Regions from separate parts of the Arthrobacter sp. P1_B9 genome, predicted to be linked through region 1. Evidence: riboswitches for the same ligand, from Rfam matches in the RefSeq annotation. Region 1 holds a riboswitch; each other region holds the start of a gene.
What was found. A riboswitch is a leader RNA that binds a small molecule or an ion and turns the genes downstream of it on or off. The one in region 1 is predicted to bind thiamine pyrophosphate.

Region 1 (4,203 bases):
CCGGCCTTCCATTGCCGAGGACGCCAGTGCGTGTTCCCGCCGCGGGATCCTGCCGGCCGCTTTCGCCAGCCTGCCGGCGATGACGGCATGTTTGAAGGCCTCGCCCATGAGCACCGGATTCTGCGCACGGGTCACCGCCGTAGCCAACAGCACGGCGTCGCAGCCGAGTTCCATCGCCAGGGCAGCGTCCGAGGCCGTGCCGATCCCGGCATCCAGCACCACGGGCACGGACGCGCGCGAGACGATCAGCTCGATGTTGTGCGGGTTCAGGATGCCCAGTCCGGTGCCGATCGGGGCGCCCAACGGCATCACGGCCGTCGCGCCGAGGTTTTCGAGCCGGAGGGCAAGCACGGGGTCGTCGTTCGTGTAGGCGAAGACCTTGAAGCCTCGGGCCACGAGCTGTTCGGTTGCGTCCACGAGTTCGACGGCGTCCGGCAGCAGTGTGTGCTCGTCGGCAATGACTTCGAGCTTGACCCAGTCCGTTTCCAGGGCCTCCCGCGCCAGCTCGGCGGTGAGGACGGCGTCCTTGGCGGTGAAGCAGCCTGCCGTGTTGGGCAGTACCCGGATCTGATGGTCCTCGAGCAGCTGGAACAGCGAGCCCGTCTCCGCCGGCGAATAGCGGCGCATCGCCACCGTGGTCAGCTCCGTCCCGGACGCCACCAGCGCCGCCCCGAGCCCGTCCAGGCTCGGCGCACCGCCGGTTCCCATGATGAGGCGGGAGCCGAGCCTTACGCCGTCGACCACGAACGGATCGGCCACCGCACCGGCCATGGGGACGGCCTGTGTTCCTGCGAACGTCGTCTCGTTCATGCTGGTCATCCTCCCTGGACTGCCGTGACAAGTTCGACGTCGTCGCCGTCGGCGAGCGCCGTGGCGTGCCACTGGCTGCGCGGCACCACTTCGGCGTTGCGGGCGACGGCGACACCGAGCTTCCGCCCGTCGGCGGCGCGGCCGTCGGGGCCGATGCTCCGGCCAGTGAGCTGGCTGACGAGTGCGGAGACGGAGGCGCCGTCGGCGACGCTCTGATCCGTTCCGTTAAGTCGGATGTTCATGCTGCTTCCTTCTTAGGGCTGTCCCCGGACGTAACCGGGATGCGGGAAAAACGGTCGGGGCGGAACCCGGCCCAGCGCGGGTCCGGCGTGAAATCCATGAGTTGCCGGCACACGGCGGCAGCGGCGGGGGTCAGCAGGACGCCGTGCCGGAAGAATCCTGTGGCGATAATGAGTCCCGGGACGTCGCCGCCGTCCGCTTGTGCGACCCGCCCCAGCAGCGGGGCATTGTCCGGGGTTCCGGGCCGCGCCCGCGCCGTGGCTTCCAAAAGCTCCAGCTCGGCGACCGCAGGCACCAGCTGCTGGGCATCCCGCAGCAGCTGGTAAATGCCGCCGGCGGAAACTGCGTGCGGATCCGACGGTCCATCCTCCCGCTGGGTGGCCCCGATCACCACGGTGCCGTCCTGGCGGGGGACGATGTACACCGGGATGCCGCGCACCATGCCCCGCACGGTGGCCGTGAGCAGCGGTTGCAGATGCGGAGGCACGCGGAGCCGGAGGATGTCGCCGTAGACGGGCCGCAGCGGCAGCACCAGCCCGGCCGGTAGCTCCTCGAGCGCGGCGGCGCCGAGCCCGTTGGCGACCACGGTCTCGGCAGCCCGTACGGTACCGCCGCCGGCCAACCGCACACCCGCCACCTGTCCGTCCTGCCACAGCAGGCCTGCCGCGCGCCGCCGGACGAAGCTGCCGCCTTCCGCACCGAGCACGCCGGCGAGCCGGGTGATCAGCAGGCGGGGGTCCACCTGGTGGTCGGCCGGGATGTCGAAGGCACACGAGATGCCGGGACTCAGCAGGGGCTCCCGGGTGCGCGCCTCGCGCACTGTCAGTGGCTCCACGGCCAGGCCGCATGCCTTCTGGACTTCCCTCAAGTCCGCGAGCGCGCGCCGGTCCGCCGCGTCGGCCCCCACCGCCAGGGTCGGCGTCGTTAAGTAGCCGGTACCTGCCGGGGAATCCGCGCCGGCGGCACCGGCGTCGAGAGCCGCAGCGAATCCTGGCCACAACCGGGAGGCCTCAAGCATCAGATCCAGGAGCTGTTCCTCCTGGTAGTGCAGTTCACTCACGGGGGCCAGCATGCCGGCCGCGGCCCAGCTGGCTCCGCTGCCGGGAGCATCATCGATCAGGACCACGGATCGGCCCGAGCGGATGGCCTCGAACGCGATGCCATGGCCGATCACCCCGCCGCCGATCACGGCCACGTCGGCAGTCGTATCCCCCGCGATGATTCCCTCTGCGGTACCGGGCCCCGTGTCACAAACCTGGGCGTCGGCGTCATTTGCGGCTCCGGCCGCACGGCCTGCTCGTGTGCCCATGAAGAATTCCTTCCCTACGCCGGTACTAGCCGGATCAGGTCAAGCGGTCGGCTCTGACGCCCTCTCAGCCGGGCAGCGGCGACATGGCTGCTGCGGGCTCCCGCGGTATGCGCCCAGTTTAGAGGAACTAGGCTGGTCCCATGAGCCAGGACCCTCTCCACACCACCGCCCGCCTCTATCTCTGCACCGACGCCCGCAGGGACCGCGGCGACTTCGAGGACTTCGTGGACGCCGCCTTCGCCGGCGGCGTGGACATCATCCAGTTGCGCGACAAGTCGCTCGAGGCCTCCGAGGAGCTGGAACTGCTGGAGGTCCTGCACACCGCGGCGCAGCGCCACGGGCGGCTGTGGGCCGTCAATGACCGGGCGGACATCGCCTCCCTGTCCGGGGCTCCGGTGTTCCATGTCGGTCAGAAGGACATTTCGCTCGACGCCGCCCGCGGCTTTCTCGGCAAGGATGCCGTGATCGGCCTGTCCACCCACAGCCCGAAGCAGGTGGACGCCGCCATCGCTGCCGCGCCAGGCCGCAAAGGGCTCGATTATTTCTGTGTGGGCCCCGTGTGGGCGACGCCCACCAAGCCCGGACGCGCCGCCGTCGGCCTCGATCTGGTGCGCTACGCCGCCCAGGCGATCGGCGGGGCGGACGCGGAGGGAACCGGCAAGGTCAACGAAAACGTCCTGCCGTGGTTCGCGATCGGCGGGATCGACCTCAGTAACGTGGAGCAGGTAGTCGATGCCGGTGCCCGGCGGATCGTCGTGGTCCGGGCGATTACCGACGCCACCGATCCGGCCCACGCCGCCGGAGCCTTGCTGGCGGCGCTGGACGCCGCCGCATCCTAAGCAGGTCCCCAGCCCGTAATGCCGGCCGGCACTGAAACTATCCGGCGAGACCCAGCTCCGTCATCCGGCGCGCGTGATTCGCTGCGAGTTCGGCCGCCAGGCCGTTGACCAGCGCCCGGGCGCCGGCGTCGTCCAGCCCCGACAGTCCGCCGAGGAACGCGTGCTCGGCGCTGACGCGCTGGGCGTGGTTCAGTACTTCCCCCAGCAGACGCCTGGCCCACAACGCCAGGCGCGACGCCAGCCGCGGGTCATCGGCCAGGGCCGCCTTGATGCGCGCCTGCAGCACGGCCGTGGACTCACCGGTGGAGCGGACCTGCCCGATCAACTCACGGGTCGCGGCGTCGACGTACCGGCCCACGACGCCGTAAAAGTCCGCGGCGACCGTGTCGATCACGTAGGCCTTCATGAGGGCCTCGTACCAGTCCGACGGGCGCGTGCGTTCGTGGAAGTGGTCCACCGAGGGCTGGAACGGCAGCATGGCGGCCTCCGTATCCAGGCCCATGTGTTCGAGCCGGATTCGGACGAGTTCGTAATGCTGGAACTCGACCACCGCCATCCTGCCCAGCAACGCACGGTCATGCAGCGTGGGCGAATACCGGGCACTCGAGGACAGCCGCTCGAAGGCGGAAAGCTCGCCGTACGCCAAGACTCCCAGCAGGTCGGCAAGGAAGCTGTTGTAGAGGGCAGGATCGTCCGCAGTTGCGCTCATCATCCAAGACTAATAGCGGAAATCGGGCTACCCTGATTTTCGTGTCACATCATCGCCTGACCCCCAGTGTCCACGAGCAGCAGAACCAGCTTGCCGGGGCACTCAAGGCGTTGCGCACCACGCTGGAACTGCCCGGCCCGTTCCCCGAGGGTGTGCTGCGCGACGCGGAGGCGGCGGTGGCCGAGCACAAGCTCCCGGACCTTGACCTCACGCACGTCGAGTTCGTGACTATCGATCCGGCATCGTCCACCGACCTGGACCAGGCCCTGTTTATCGAACGGAGCAACGGCGGTTAC
Region 2 (4,203 bases), on a different contig from region 1:
ACCGCCTGCCCGAGGACGCGGGCGTCATTGTCCGCACCGCGGCCGAGGGAGCTTCCGAGGAAGAGCTGACGCACGACATCAACCGCCTCCGCGCGCAGTGGGAAGGCATCGAGAGCCAGTCGACGTCCACCAGGATCCTCGCCCCCGAGCTGCTCTACGGCGAACCTGACCTGACCATCAAGGTGGTCCGGGACGTCTTCAACGAGGACTTCTCCAAGCTGATCGTCTCCGGCGAGGAAGCCTGGGACACCATCGAGGCCTACGTCACCTACGTCGCGCCGGACCTCGTGGGCCGGCTCGAGAAGTGGACCAAGGACACGGACATCTTCGCGGCCTGGCGCATCGACGAGCAGATCCACAAGGCCCTGGACCGGAAGGTCTTCCTGCCCTCGGGCGGTTCGCTCGTGATCGACCGCACCGAAGCCATGACCGTGGTGGACGTCAACACCGGCAAATTCACCGGCTCCGGCGGCAACCTCGAGGAAACCGTCACCAAGAACAACCTGGAAGCGGCCGAGGAAGTCGTCAGGCAGCTGCGCCTGCGCGACATTGGCGGCATCATCGTGATCGACTTCATCGACATGGTGCTCGAATCCAACCGCGACCTCGTGCTGCGCCGCATGGTGGAGTGCCTGGGCCGGGACCGGACTAAACACCAGGTGGCCGAGGTGACCTCGCTGGGCCTCGTGCAGATGACCCGCAAGCGGATGGGCACCGGGCTGCTGGAAGTCTTCGGCGAACAGTGCGAAACATGTGCGGGCCGCGGCATCGTCACCCACGACGAGCCGGTGGAGCACCGCCGCGCCAACACGGTCGCCGCGGAGCACTATGTGCCGCGCACCGAGGCGCAGCCTGCTGCCCGCCCGGAACGCAAGAGCCGTCGCCGCGGCCGGGGAGGCCAGGGCGGAGAGACCGCGCCGGCCGCACCCGCGCCCGTCCACGCCGAACCCACCGAGGCCGAACGCCACGCCAAGGCCGAGGCCACCCGTGCCGCGCTGGCCAACATCGCTGCCGCCGCGCACGCCGCGCACCTGCACGACGGGGAGGCAGCCGCAGCCAGCGACGCCGGGGCCCGCCAGGCCGCCGTCGACGCCGTCACGCAGCTCGCAGCCGCCGACGAGGCAGCCGGCCGCCCCGCAACGGTGCTGACGTTTGGCGGCGAGCAGGTGGCCCTGCCCTTCGTCGAGCACGCGGAGGACGCGCCGTCACCGGCCCTGACCCTGGACCTGCTGACCGAGGCCTTCGCAAACCTGGGCGAAGCCGAGGCCGGCAAGCCGGACCAGGCCGCCGGCCTGGCGGCCGGTCAGGCAGCAGCTGTTGCCGCACCGGAAGCCACGGCGCCCGAGGCGCCGTCGGCCGTCCGCGCTGCGGAGGCGCCGGCGTCACGCACAGCTGACACCACGACGCTGCGCGGCCGCCGCGGGCGCCGCAACCGGAGTGCCAGCCGCGCCCAGGGCGCAGCCAACGAAACCTCCGTGGAGCACCGCGAGGCAACCCGGCCGGCCGCGGCCGGATCGGTCCACGAGGCCAAGGCTCCCGCTGCGGCCGGGCCTGCGTCCATCCCGGCCGGCAACGAGCCGATCATCCTCGGCGTCGGCGTGCCGGCGTCGGAGCTGTAGTCCTCCGCGACTGACCACGTCCCCGTCCGGTCATTATTTCGACTGGTCGGGCCGCGGGTCCGGGTCAGGGCAGACGTAACATACGTCCGCCCGGGCCCGGGCCCGCTCGTGCGTTAACGGGTCCTCCGGGTGGCAAGGGCTAGGCTGGAACACTGACACGGGGTGCCGGGCATCGGGCCGGCTGAGATCCAGACCCGTTGAACCTGTCCGGTTAGCACCGGCGAAGGGATGTCTTCCTTGTCCGCGAAATCGAATCCGTCCGAGTTCCTCCCGCCCAATTTTCTGCACAACGAGTCTCTGCCGGCCCCGCCGCGCATTCCCCGCGTGCTGGCCATCGCCGGCTCCGATCCCTCCGGCGGGGCCGGAATCCAGGCCGACCTGAAGAGCATCGCGGCGAACGGCGGCTACGGCATGGCCGCCATCACCGCCCTGACAGCGCAGAACACGCAGGGCGTGCGCGCCGTCCACGTCCCCCCGGCGGCGTTCCTCACGGCGCAGCTGGACGCCATCAGCGACGACATCGGCATCGACGCCGTCAAGATCGGCATGCTCGGTGACGCCGCCGTGATCGACGCCGTCCGCGGCTGGCTGGAAAAGGTGCGCCCCGCCGTCGTGGTCCTGGACCCGGTGATGGTCGCCACCAGCGGTGACCGGCTCCTGCAGGAATCGGCCGAGGCCGCCCTGCAGGCCCTCCTGCCGCTGGCGGACCTCATCACGCCCAACCTCGCCGAACTCGCCATCCTGCTCAAGGAACCCGTCGCTGCCGAGTGGTCCGAGGCCCTGGCGCAGGGCAAGCGGCTGGCCGCCCTGACCGGCACCACCGTCCTGGTTAAGGGCGGACACCTCCAGGGCGCCGGGCCGGGGGACGGGCATGCCCACGACGCCGATGCCCACGACGTCGACGGCCACGGCGCCGGCACCGGCTGCCCGGATGCGCTGGTCAACACCGGCGGCCTGCTCGGCCAGGAAACGGTGGTGGTGCCGGGGGAGCGGATCGCGACGCGCAACAGCCACGGCACCGGCTGCTCCCTGTCCTCGGCCATGGCCACCGTGCAGGCCAGGGTGGGGGACTGGGAAGCGGCGCTGCGCGAAGTCAAGCCGTGGCTGCTGGGCGCGCTCCGCGGAGCCTCGGCCCTGGACGTCGGCTCGGGCACCGGCCCGGTCCACCACTTCCACCACCTGCAGCACCTCCAGGCCGGGCAGGGTCCGGCGGCGGGGGAGTTCGCCGCAGCCCTGCGCGCAGGAGCCGCGGGCGATCTTGAGGCGATCTACGCCCTCGACTTCGTCCGCGGACTGGCCGACGGCACCTTGCCCGAGCACGAGTTCGCGTACTACCTCGCCCAGGACGCCATCTACCTCAACGGATACTCGCGGGTCCTGGCCCGGGCCGCGGCGATTGCCCCCACCGAGGCCGAGCAGCTGTTCTGGGCCCGTTCGGCGCAGACCTGCCTGGAGGTCGAATCCGAGCTGCACCGTTCCTGGCTCAGCACGCGCCCCACGGCCTCCACCCTGGGCCCGGTCACGAAAGCGTATGTGGACCACCTGCTGGCCGCCTCGGTCTCCGGCAGCTATGGCGTCCTCGTGGCGGCGGCGCTGCCCTGCTTCTGGCTCTACGCCGAGGTCGGTTCCACGCTGCACCGGGAGTTCCTGGCCGGCGGCGCCCCCGGGGAGCACCCCTACGCCGGCTGGCTGCGGACCTACGCCGACGAGGACTTCGCCGCCGCGACCCGGCAGGCCATCGCGTACACGGACACGGCGGCCGGGCGGGCATCGGAGAGCGAGCGGCAGGCCATGGCCCTGGCTTTCCGGCAGTCTTCGCGCTACGAAGTGGACTTCTTCGACGCGCCGCGGCTGTACGCCTGACGCGAGCTGGTCCGGACTACCGGTACGATGGTGGGGCACGGTTCCGGAAGTCGTTGCGGCAACACAGCTCAAGATGGTCAAGATCCCGGCCAAGAACATTGGCAGGGACTTTGCATCAAGATGTTGTGGCGCCTATCACGGACTACCCGCCGGAACCAGCCTCATTTGCGGCCGAAGGCAAAATTAGCGTATTCTAGATCTTCGGTGCTTACGCCAACACTTGGGTTATGACCCTGAGAACGGTCCGCTTGGAATTCCAAATGGATTTGTTCCGGGGATAGCTCATGGGTTCCCCCGGGGAATCCACCGGCGTTGAGGCACAGCGTGAGCCGGTCCAAACAATTTGGCCCCTGGTTCCGCACGCAAATCTAGTAATAAACGTCGAGAGAAGTGAGTTCCCCAGTGGTGTACGCGATTGTCCGCGCAGGCGGCCGCCAAGAGAAGGTTTCCGTTGGAGACTTCGTTACCCTGAACCGCGTCCCCGGTGGAGCCGGCAGCACCTTTGAGTTGCCCGCACTGCTCCTGGTGGACGGTGACAAAGTCACGTCTGCTGCTGCGGACCTGGCCAAGGTAACGGTTACGGCTGAGATCCTCGAAGACCTCCGTGGTCCGAAGATCGTCATCCAGAAGTTCAAGAACAAGACCGGTTACAAGAAGCGTCAGGGCCACCGTCAGGAACTGACCAAGGTCAAGATCACCGGTATCAAGTAACTCTTCGTTA
Region 3 (4,203 bases), on a different contig from region 1:
GGCTTCGAGGATCCGCTCCGCCCGGCGCTCCCACAGCGAGCGCATGTGGGCTGCGTAGCGGGGGAACTTGGCCGCCGCCCGGGCGGCGATGTCCGGGAACGTGGCGATGTTGATCAGGGTGGGCACGATCGGAACACCCTGTTCGAGGAAGCGCGGCAGGTGCCGCGGCAGCAGCCCGGTGGCGTGCTCGATGCAGTCGATCCCGGCGTCGAGCATGTCATCGAGGGTGTCTTCGGCGAAGCAGTGTGCGGTGACGCGGGCCCCCTCATCGTGGGCGGCCCGGACGGCGTCCTTGACCGTCCGGGCGGGAAAACTGGCGGCGAGATCGCCGGCGTCGCGGTCGATCCAGTCCCCCACGAGCTTGACCCAGCCGTCGCCCGCGCGGGCCTGCTTGCGCACGGCCTCGACGAGATCCTCCGGTTCGACCTCGACGGCCAGGCCAGGCAGGTACCGCCGGGTCCTGGCGAGGTGCCTGCCGGAGCGGATGATCCGGGGCAGGTCCGCGCGTTGCTGGAGCCAGCGTGTGTTGTGGACGGCGCCGGCGTCGCGGACCAGGAGCGTCCCGGCGTTGCGGTCCGCCAGGGCCTGGGATTCCGCGGTGTCCTCGGTAACGTCCCCGCCCGGGCCGAGGCCGATGTGGCAGTGTGCGTCCACGAGGCCGGGCATGACCCAGCCGTCCAGCACGAGGTCAGGCGCGGCGGCCGGACGGCGGAAGGTTAGCAGGCCGCCCACCGACCAGAGCCCGCGGCGTTCCTGGTCCGCCGCGGTGAGGATGGGGCCGCTGAACTCGATGATGCCGGTCATGACCTAAAGCCTAATCCGCATGACGATCCGCCGGCCAAGACCGTCCAGCCCCAGCTGCGCTTCGTGGATCCGCAGGGCGCCCAACGCCTGTCCTGGCTGGGCGAGTTCCTCGAAACCGCAGCTCGCATAAAACGGCGCATTGAACGGGACGCCTGCGAAGGTGCAAAGCGTCATCGATAAATAGCCACGGCTCCGGGCCGCATCAAGGGCCGCCTCCACCAGGGACCGTCCTATCCCCCGCCCGGCGGAGTCCGGCTGCACGGAGAGTTGTTCCAGATGGGCCTGGCCGCCGACCTCGTCAATGCGGGCAAACCCTACGGGCGGGTTTCCGGCGACAAGTATGAAGAGCGGCTCAACCGGCGTCGTCAACTCCGGAGCCGGGAGCGTCTGGTTCCCCAGCTCCGCTTCGAGGATGCGGTCTGCTGAGGCCTCGAGAACCGGCAGCGCCGGGATATCTTCCGGCGTCGCCGTCCGGATGCGGGGCAGCGCCTTGGGCAGAGTCACCGTGCCACGCTAACACCGCGGTCCGCCGTCCGCGTCACACTCGAGGGCCGGCCGGAGGTGCGTGGTAGTTTCGTCTACGACCACACGGGTGCCCCTGCAGGGGCTGAGATCGGGCTGACGCAGCCTGCGACCGTTGAACCTGTCCGGGTAATGCCGGCGAAGGAAGTGAGCTTTTCCGTGAACACCCAAGTGACACAGCACAGCCCTGTCCAAATTCAGTCCGCAGCCACCACGCAGTCGCTGAAGTCCCACTCGCTGGCCTTCAGCACGGATCCGGAGCATGGCATCCGCGTGCCGGTGACCGAGATCGCCCTGGAACCCTCCCCGGGCGGCATCCGGAACCCGCCGTTCCGGGTGTACCGCACTGCCGGCCCGGGCAGCGATCCGGTCCGCGGGCTGGAGCCGTTCCGCACCCCCTGGATTGAGGCCAGGGCGGACACCGAACCCTACGCCGGCCGTGAACGGGAGCTGCTCGACGACGGCAAATCGGCGGTGCGCCGCGGTGCGGCGTCGGCCGAGTGGCGGGGCGGCCGGCCGGTGCCGCGCCGGGCCGCTGAGGGCAGGACCGTCACGCAGATGCGCTACGCCCGGGACGGTGTCATCACCCAGGAAATGCGGTTCGTCGCGCTGCGCGAGAACTGCGATGTGGAGCTGGTGCGCAGCGAGGTGGCCGCGGGCCGCGCGATCATTCCCAACAACGTCAACCATCCCGAATCCGAGCCGATGATCATCGGCAAGGCGTTCCTGGTGAAAATCAACGCCAATATCGGCAACTCCGCCGTGACCAGCTCCATCGCCGAGGAGGTCGACAAACTTCAGTGGGCCACGCAGTGGGGCGCGGACACCGTCATGGACCTCTCCACCGGGGACGACATCCACACCACGCGCGAGTGGATCATCCGTAATTCCCCCGTCCCCATCGGAACGGTCCCGATCTACCAGGCGCTGGAGAAGGTCAACGGTGAGGCGAACGCCCTGACCTGGGAGATCTTCCGGGACACCGTGATCGAACAGTGCGAGCAGGGCGTGGACTACATGACCATCCACGCGGGCGTGCTGCTGCGGTATGTGCCCCTGACGGCCAACCGGGTCACCGGCATCGTGTCCCGCGGCGGTTCCATCATGGCCGGCTGGTGCCTGGCGCACCACCGGGAGAACTTTCTGTACACCCACTTCGATGAGCTGTGCGAGATCTTCGCCCGCTACGACGTCGCGTTCTCGCTGGGCGACGGGCTGCGGCCGGGCGCGACGGCGGATGCCAACGACGCGGCACAGTTCGCCGAACTGGACACCCTGGCCGAGCTCACGCAGCGGGCCTGGGACTTCGACGTGCAAGTCATGGTGGAGGGCCCCGGGCATGTGCCCTTCCACCTCGTCCGGGAAAACGTGGAGCGCCAGCAGGAACTCTGCAAGGGCGCCCCGTTTTACACACTCGGGCCGCTCGTCACGGACATCGCACCGGGCTATGACCACATCACCTCGGCGATCGGCGCCACCGAGATCGCCCGCTACGGCACTGCCATGCTCTGCTACGTCACGCCCAAGGAACACCTCGGGCTGCCGAACAAGGACGATGTGAAGACGGGCGTGATCACTTACAAGATCGCCGCCCATGCCGCGGACCTCGCCAAGGGCCACCCCGGCGCGCACGAACGCGACGATGCCCTGTCCAAGGCAAGGTTCGAGTTCCGCTGGCGGGACCAGTTCGCGCTGTCCCTGGACCCGGTCACGGCCGAGGCCTTCCATGATGAGACGCTTCCCGCGGAGCCGGCCAAGACAGCCCACTTCTGCTCGATGTGCGGTCCGAAGTTCTGCTCCATGCGGATCAGCCAGGACATCCGGGACGAATACGGATCAGCAGATTCGCAGGCGGCCCTAGCGCAGATGGCGGCCGGAATGCGGGCGAAGAGCAACGAGTTCCTCGCCTCGGGCGGCAAGGTCTACCTGCCGCAGCCCTCGGTGGGAGAACCCGCAGCTTCTTAGGACGCCCGGGCGTGCTGGTGCCGGCTGACCTCGGCAATGTAGGAGCGGATGGCCCGGTCCCCTTCGGCTGAATCCTGGGGCCGGTGCCCTCCCGGCGCCGTGCGGTGCAGGGCGCCGGTCTCGCGCAGGTAGCCGGCGATTTCCTCATACAGCGGTTCCCAGCCGCCGGTCAGGACCAGGGTCGGCACGCCCGGCACGATCTGCAGCGGGGCTTCCCACGGCGGCGCCTGCAGGCGGAGCCGGCGCGCAGCCCGGAGGGCCTCCGGCGTCGTGGCCCCGGGGGCGTCCGCCGCGAACGCGCGGCGGATGAACTCTCGCTGGAAGTCGTCGTCGCTGAGGTTGTGGCGGACGTCGAAGAGCGGCTGCATCAGGGCCCGGTGCGCGGCGGTGGCCGGGAGCTCCGCGGTCAGGGACAGGCAGGCCGGTTCCACCAGGGTCAGCGACTGGACGAGGTCGGGCCGTTCGACGGCGGCCATCATCGCAGCGATCGCGCCCTGCGAATGGGCCACGACATGGCCGCCGGCCTCGCCGCGGCCGTCGTCTGCCAGCGAGGCGAGCACGATGGCGGCGTCGGCGGCGAAGCTGGATTCGAGCGGTTCCGCGACGGCGTCAAACCCGTGCCGCCGCAGGAACAGGGCGTCGTAGTCCAGCGCCATTCCGTGCTGTTTTGGCCACGCGGCGGCGCCGAAGCTGCCGTCCCCGTGGACGAAGACTACGCGCTGCTTGAACATTGTCTAACCCTATGGCACTTCAGTGCTGATGCTGCCGGCGACACAGTGCCGGCGGCCGTCAGCACTTGCGGCTACTTGCTGCCGCCGAGGAACTTGTCGAAACCCTTCGGCAGGTTCAGCTGGGACGGATCGAAGTCGCCGCCCTGCTGGCCGAACGACGCGCCGGTGGGCAGCGCCTTGG
Region 4 (4,203 bases), on a different contig from region 1:
TGGTCTTTGGCGTGGCCCTGACGGTCTTTGCCGGGCCGCTGTTCAGGGTGGCCGACCAGTCCGCCCAGGAGATGCTGGACCGGACCTCCTACATCCAGGCCGTGCTCGGCCCGGATGCGCCCGTGCCGCCGGTGCCCCCGTCGCTCCATCCGGTGCAGGTCCGGGAGGGCGGCGGAAAATGAACCGGAAAAGGATCTCGCTGCGCCAGGAACTGCCGCTGCTGGTCTGGCTCGTCTTTGTCTGGGGCGCGCTCTGGCAGAACTTCAGCCCGGGCAATCTCCTCTTCGGCGCCCTCATCGCGGTGCTCGTGGCGCGCATTTTCTATCTGCCCCCGGTGGAACTCGGCGGCCGCTTCAACGTGCTCCGCGCCGTGCCGTTCGCCCTCATCTTCCTCGGAAAAGTCGTCGCGGCAAGCTTCCAGGTCCTGTACCTGGCCGTCGTCCGCGGCCCCAACGTGGTCAGCGCGGTCGTAGCCGTGCCGCTCCGAAGCCATTCGGACCTCCTGGTCACGGCCACCGGGCACGTGATCTCGCTGATTCCCGGGTCCCTCGTGGTGGAGGTGGACAGGTCGACGTCCACGCTCTACATCCACGGCATCAACGTCCGCAATGCCGAGGACGCGGCCAAGCTGCGCAAAGAGGTCCGGGACACCGAGGCCGGGCTGATCCGGATCATGGGGACCAAAGCCGAACTTTCCGCCCTGACACAGGAGACCGCCGCATGATGCAGACCGTCCTGACGGTGACCGCCGTCGTACTGTCCCTGGCCGCCGCGGGGGCGATCGTCCGGATCGCGCGGGGGCCCTCGCTGCTGGACCGGGTTCTGGCCGCCGACGTGCTGCTGGCCATCTTCGGCGCGGCCCTGTGCATCGACATGGCCGCCAACCGGCACCTGAACAACCTGATGCTGCTCGTTGCGATTTCCCTGATCGGCTTCGTCGGCTCGGTCACCGTGGCCCGGTTCGTGGCCGACAGGCGGGAGGGCGTCCGTGAATCCTGACACAGTGATCGACGCCGTCTCCGCCGTGTTCATGGTGACCGGAGCCCTGATGTCCCTCGCGGCCGCCATCGGGCTGCTGCGATTCCCGGACCTCATGAGCAGGATGCACGCGGCCACCAAACCGCAGGTCCTCGGCCTGTTCCTGCTGCTGGCGGCCCTCGGCCTGCAGATGCGCACCTGGTCGGTGTGGCCCGTCCTGCTGGTGGCCTGGCTCTTCCAGCTGCTCACCGTCCCCGTGTCCGCCCACATGGTGGGCCGGGCCGGCTACCGGACCAAGCACCTGCACCCGGAGCTGCTGAGCTCCGACGAGCTCGAGGCGGTAGTCCAGAAGGCCGCCCAGCAGGCGGCCACGCACGGAGCGGACGACGACGACCGCTGAGCCCCCGTCCGGCCCGGCGGACCCGGCCGGCACGTCGCCCCCGTCCGGCCAGCGGACCCGGCCGGGGCCTTCGACAGCCGCGGCGGGCGCCGCGGCTGGTCGCGTCAGGTCAGACGACGTCCTGGGTCTTGGCGAAGCGGGTGATCGCGCGCTGGGTGCCGCGGTTGGCGAGCACCTGGATGATGGCGCTGACCGAGGCGGAGATCAGGGCGAACGTCAGGGCCGAGCGCAGGGTGGTGGGAACGTCGTCCTCCTGGCCCTTGGGCGGCTTGTTGCCTGTGGACTTTTCCCACATGGTGTCCACCAGCTTGGTGCCGGCAAAGCCGGCCAGGAGGCTGACGCCGGTGCCGAGCAGCTTGATGAGGATGTTCATTCTTCGGTCTCCTTGGGACGGGAACGGTTTTCCCCTAGCCTAGCGTTCCGGGGTGAGGACCATCCGCAGGGCCTCGACCACGAGTTCGTGATCCGCCTTCTGGGGCAGGCCGGAGACGGTGACGACGGCGACGGCGCCCGTGCCGCGCACGTAGATGGGGAACGCCCCGCCGTGGGCGGCGAACTCCGACTGATCCCACCAGGCGTTGTCCTCGATCCTTCCGCCGGCGGCGCGGGCCCGGAGGCCCACCAGCAGGGACGGGACCTCGTACCGCATGGCGGTGCGCTTTTTGGCGTTGATCCAGCGCTCATTGTCCGGTGTGGCGCCGTCCAGCGCGGCGTGGAAGAGCACCTGCTCGCCTTTGGTGATGTCGACGGCGATGGGCAGCGAGCGTTGCCTGCCCAGCTCGACAAGGAGGAGCCCGAGGTCCAAGGCGTCATCCTTGCTGAACGACGCGAACTGGAGCGCCTCTATCTCGGCCAGCACGCGGCCGATAAGCGCCGCCAGGGATCCCCGCGGCTGCGGCTCACTCGAGTCGGGATCGTATTCCCCGGAGGGATCTTGGGTGACCGGTGTGTGCGACAAAATATTCCAGCTTTCCGGTGGGTGACGAGGCCGCCCGCTGGCGGGTCCGGGGGTCCGGCACGACGACTCTACCAAGAGGGATTTCCGGGCCGCCGGGACTGCCGCCGTCCGGTCCACGATTGTGACGGCACACCACTGAAAACCCGGCCGTCCGGGTGTAAACTGAGCCAGCCCACAAGGGCGAAAATAATTACGACAGGGGAGCGCCGCCGTCGGGCATCGCCGGAACAATCCGGGGAAACCTTTGGTGGGCGCTGAGAGTGCGGACAGCCGCAGACCCTCGAACCTGATCCGGTTAGTACCGGCGCAAGGGAGTCGAGTTCTCAGGGTGCGCGGAGGGCGGCGGAAGCCGAGACCGGCCGGCGCACCCTCCCCTCCTGTTCCTCAGGAGGACGACATGACAGATATTTCAGCACAGCATGGTTCCGCCAGCCGTTCATCCGCCCGGCGCAACTACAGCTGGCGCGTGGTGGACATTGTGGTGGCCGCGTTGATCGCCGTTGCCGGCGGCGTCATTTTCTGGGCCTGGTCCCAGGGCGCGAACCTGATCTCGACTCCGGTCAACGCGGTCTACCCGCCGTTGAGCGGACTCTACGCCGGCGGCTGGATGATCCCGGCGGTGCTGGGCATGCTCATCATCCGCAAGCCGGGCGCCGCGCTCTTCTGCGAAACCGTCGCGGCCACCGGCGAGCTCATCATGGGTTCGCAGTACGGCACCACGGTGCTGATCTCCGGCATCCTGCAGGGCCTCGGCGCCGAACTGGTCTTCGCGGCCTTCCTCTACAAGAAGTTCAACCTGCCCGTCTCCGTGCTGGCCGGCGCCGGCGCGGGCCTCTTCTGCGGCCTGAACGACTCCTTCCTGCCGTGGGGCTGGAACATCGCCTACGAAGCCGGCGACAAGCTCGCCTACATCGTCTTCACCACGATCTCCGGCGCAGTGATTGCCGGCGGACTGGCCTGGCTCGCCACCCGCGGCCTGGCGAAAACCGGAGTGCTGGGCTCCTTTGCCTCCCGCAAGGCCGCCACGGAGCCCGTCTTCTCCTGAGCCCCGTCGCTGAATCCTGCAGAGAATCATGAGATCTTCACCGGGCGTCCGGCCGGCCGCCGTCACGGCCCGCGGCTGGGGCTGGCGGCATGCCGGACGGACCAGGCCCGCCGTCAGCGGCCTTGACCTGGACATCCGGCCGGGGGAGCGCGTGCTCCTGCTGGGGCCCTCCGGCGCCGGCAAGTCGACGCTGCTCCACGCCCTGGCCGGCGTTCTGGGCGACGGCGCGGCCGGCGACTCCGGGGACCCCGGCGACTCCGGCGACGCCGAGAACACAGACGAGACCGGCAGCCTCCTGATCGACGGTGCCGCGCCACGGGCGCGGCGCGGCCGCGCCGGGCTGGTGCAGCAGGACCCGGAAACGCAGGTGGTGCTCTCCCGCCTCGGCGACGACGTCGCCTTCGGGGCGGAGAACCTCGCCGTCCCGGCGGCGGAGATCTGGCCGCGCGTGCGCGAGGCCCTCGACGACGTCGGGCTGGGACAGCTGCCGCTGGACCACCCGACGGCGGCCCTCTCCGGCGGCCAAAAGCAACGGCTCGCGCTCGCCGGGATCCTCGCGATGCGGCCAGGGCTGCTGCTGCTCGACGAGCCGACCGCCAACCTCGACCCCGCGGGCGTCCTGGAGGTCCGCGACGCCGTGGGCCGCTGCCTGGACAAGACGGGCGCCACGCTGGTGGTCGTGGAGCACCGGGTGGGGGTCTGGAAAGACCTGGTGGACAGGATCGTGGTGCTGCAGCCAGGGGCCGCCACGGACTCCGCGGTCTTGATTGACGGACCGCCGGACCGGGTCCTGGCCGAGGCGCGGGACATGCTCATCGGTGC

Region 2: it holds a riboswitch for thiamine pyrophosphate, as region 1 does, so the genes downstream of both, AC1D1A_RS02235 (bifunctional hydroxymethylpyrimidine kinase/phosphomethylpyrimidine kinase) here and thiO (glycine oxidase ThiO) in region 1, are expected to answer to the same signal.
Region 3: it holds a riboswitch for thiamine pyrophosphate, as region 1 does, so the genes downstream of both, thiC (phosphomethylpyrimidine synthase ThiC) here and thiO (glycine oxidase ThiO) in region 1, are expected to answer to the same signal.
Region 4: it holds a riboswitch for thiamine pyrophosphate, as region 1 does, so the genes downstream of both, AC1D1A_RS13110 (ECF transporter S component) here and thiO (glycine oxidase ThiO) in region 1, are expected to answer to the same signal.

What each region holds. Positions count from the first base shown of each region.
Region 1 is NZ_JBFUAA010000002.1:530,024-534,226, reverse strand. Features, by position in the region: gene AC1D1A_RS05035 (thiazole synthase) at 1-771, opposite strand, end outside; gene thiS (sulfur carrier protein ThiS) at 816-1,052, opposite strand; gene thiO (glycine oxidase ThiO) at 1,049-2,359, opposite strand; TPP riboswitch at 2,353-2,473, opposite strand; gene thiE (thiamine phosphate synthase) at 2,500-3,198, shown strand; gene AC1D1A_RS05015 (ferritin-like fold-containing protein) at 3,236-3,910, opposite strand; gene AC1D1A_RS05010 (RNB domain-containing ribonuclease) at 3,949-4,203, shown strand, end outside.
Region 2 is NZ_JBFUAA010000001.1:512,216-516,418, forward strand. Features, by position in the region: gene AC1D1A_RS02230 (Rne/Rng family ribonuclease) at 1-1,619, shown strand, start outside; TPP riboswitch at 1,768-1,865, shown strand; gene AC1D1A_RS02235 (bifunctional hydroxymethylpyrimidine kinase/phosphomethylpyrimidine kinase) at 1,935-3,482, shown strand; gene rplU (50S ribosomal protein L21) at 3,885-4,193, shown strand.
Region 3 is NZ_JBFUAA010000001.1:402,371-406,573, reverse strand. Features, by position in the region: gene AC1D1A_RS01685 (amidohydrolase family protein) at 1-804, opposite strand, end outside; gene AC1D1A_RS01680 (GNAT family N-acetyltransferase) at 808-1,308, opposite strand; TPP riboswitch at 1,383-1,490, shown strand; gene thiC (phosphomethylpyrimidine synthase ThiC) at 1,486-3,291, shown strand; gene AC1D1A_RS01670 (alpha/beta fold hydrolase) at 3,288-4,022, opposite strand; gene ffh (signal recognition particle protein) at 4,094-4,203, opposite strand, start outside.
Region 4 is NZ_JBFUAA010000008.1:150,932-155,134, reverse strand. Features, by position in the region: gene AC1D1A_RS13140 (Na+/H+ antiporter subunit D) at 1-182, shown strand, start outside; gene AC1D1A_RS13135 (Na+/H+ antiporter subunit E) at 179-724, shown strand; gene AC1D1A_RS13130 (MrpF/PhaF family protein) at 721-999, shown strand; gene mnhG (monovalent cation/H(+) antiporter subunit G) at 1,031-1,378, shown strand; gene AC1D1A_RS13120 (DUF4235 domain-containing protein) at 1,488-1,751, opposite strand; gene AC1D1A_RS13115 (heme-degrading domain-containing protein) at 1,791-2,336, opposite strand; TPP riboswitch at 2,524-2,667, shown strand; gene AC1D1A_RS13110 (ECF transporter S component) at 2,734-3,381, shown strand; gene AC1D1A_RS13105 (ABC transporter ATP-binding protein) at 3,410-4,203, shown strand, end outside.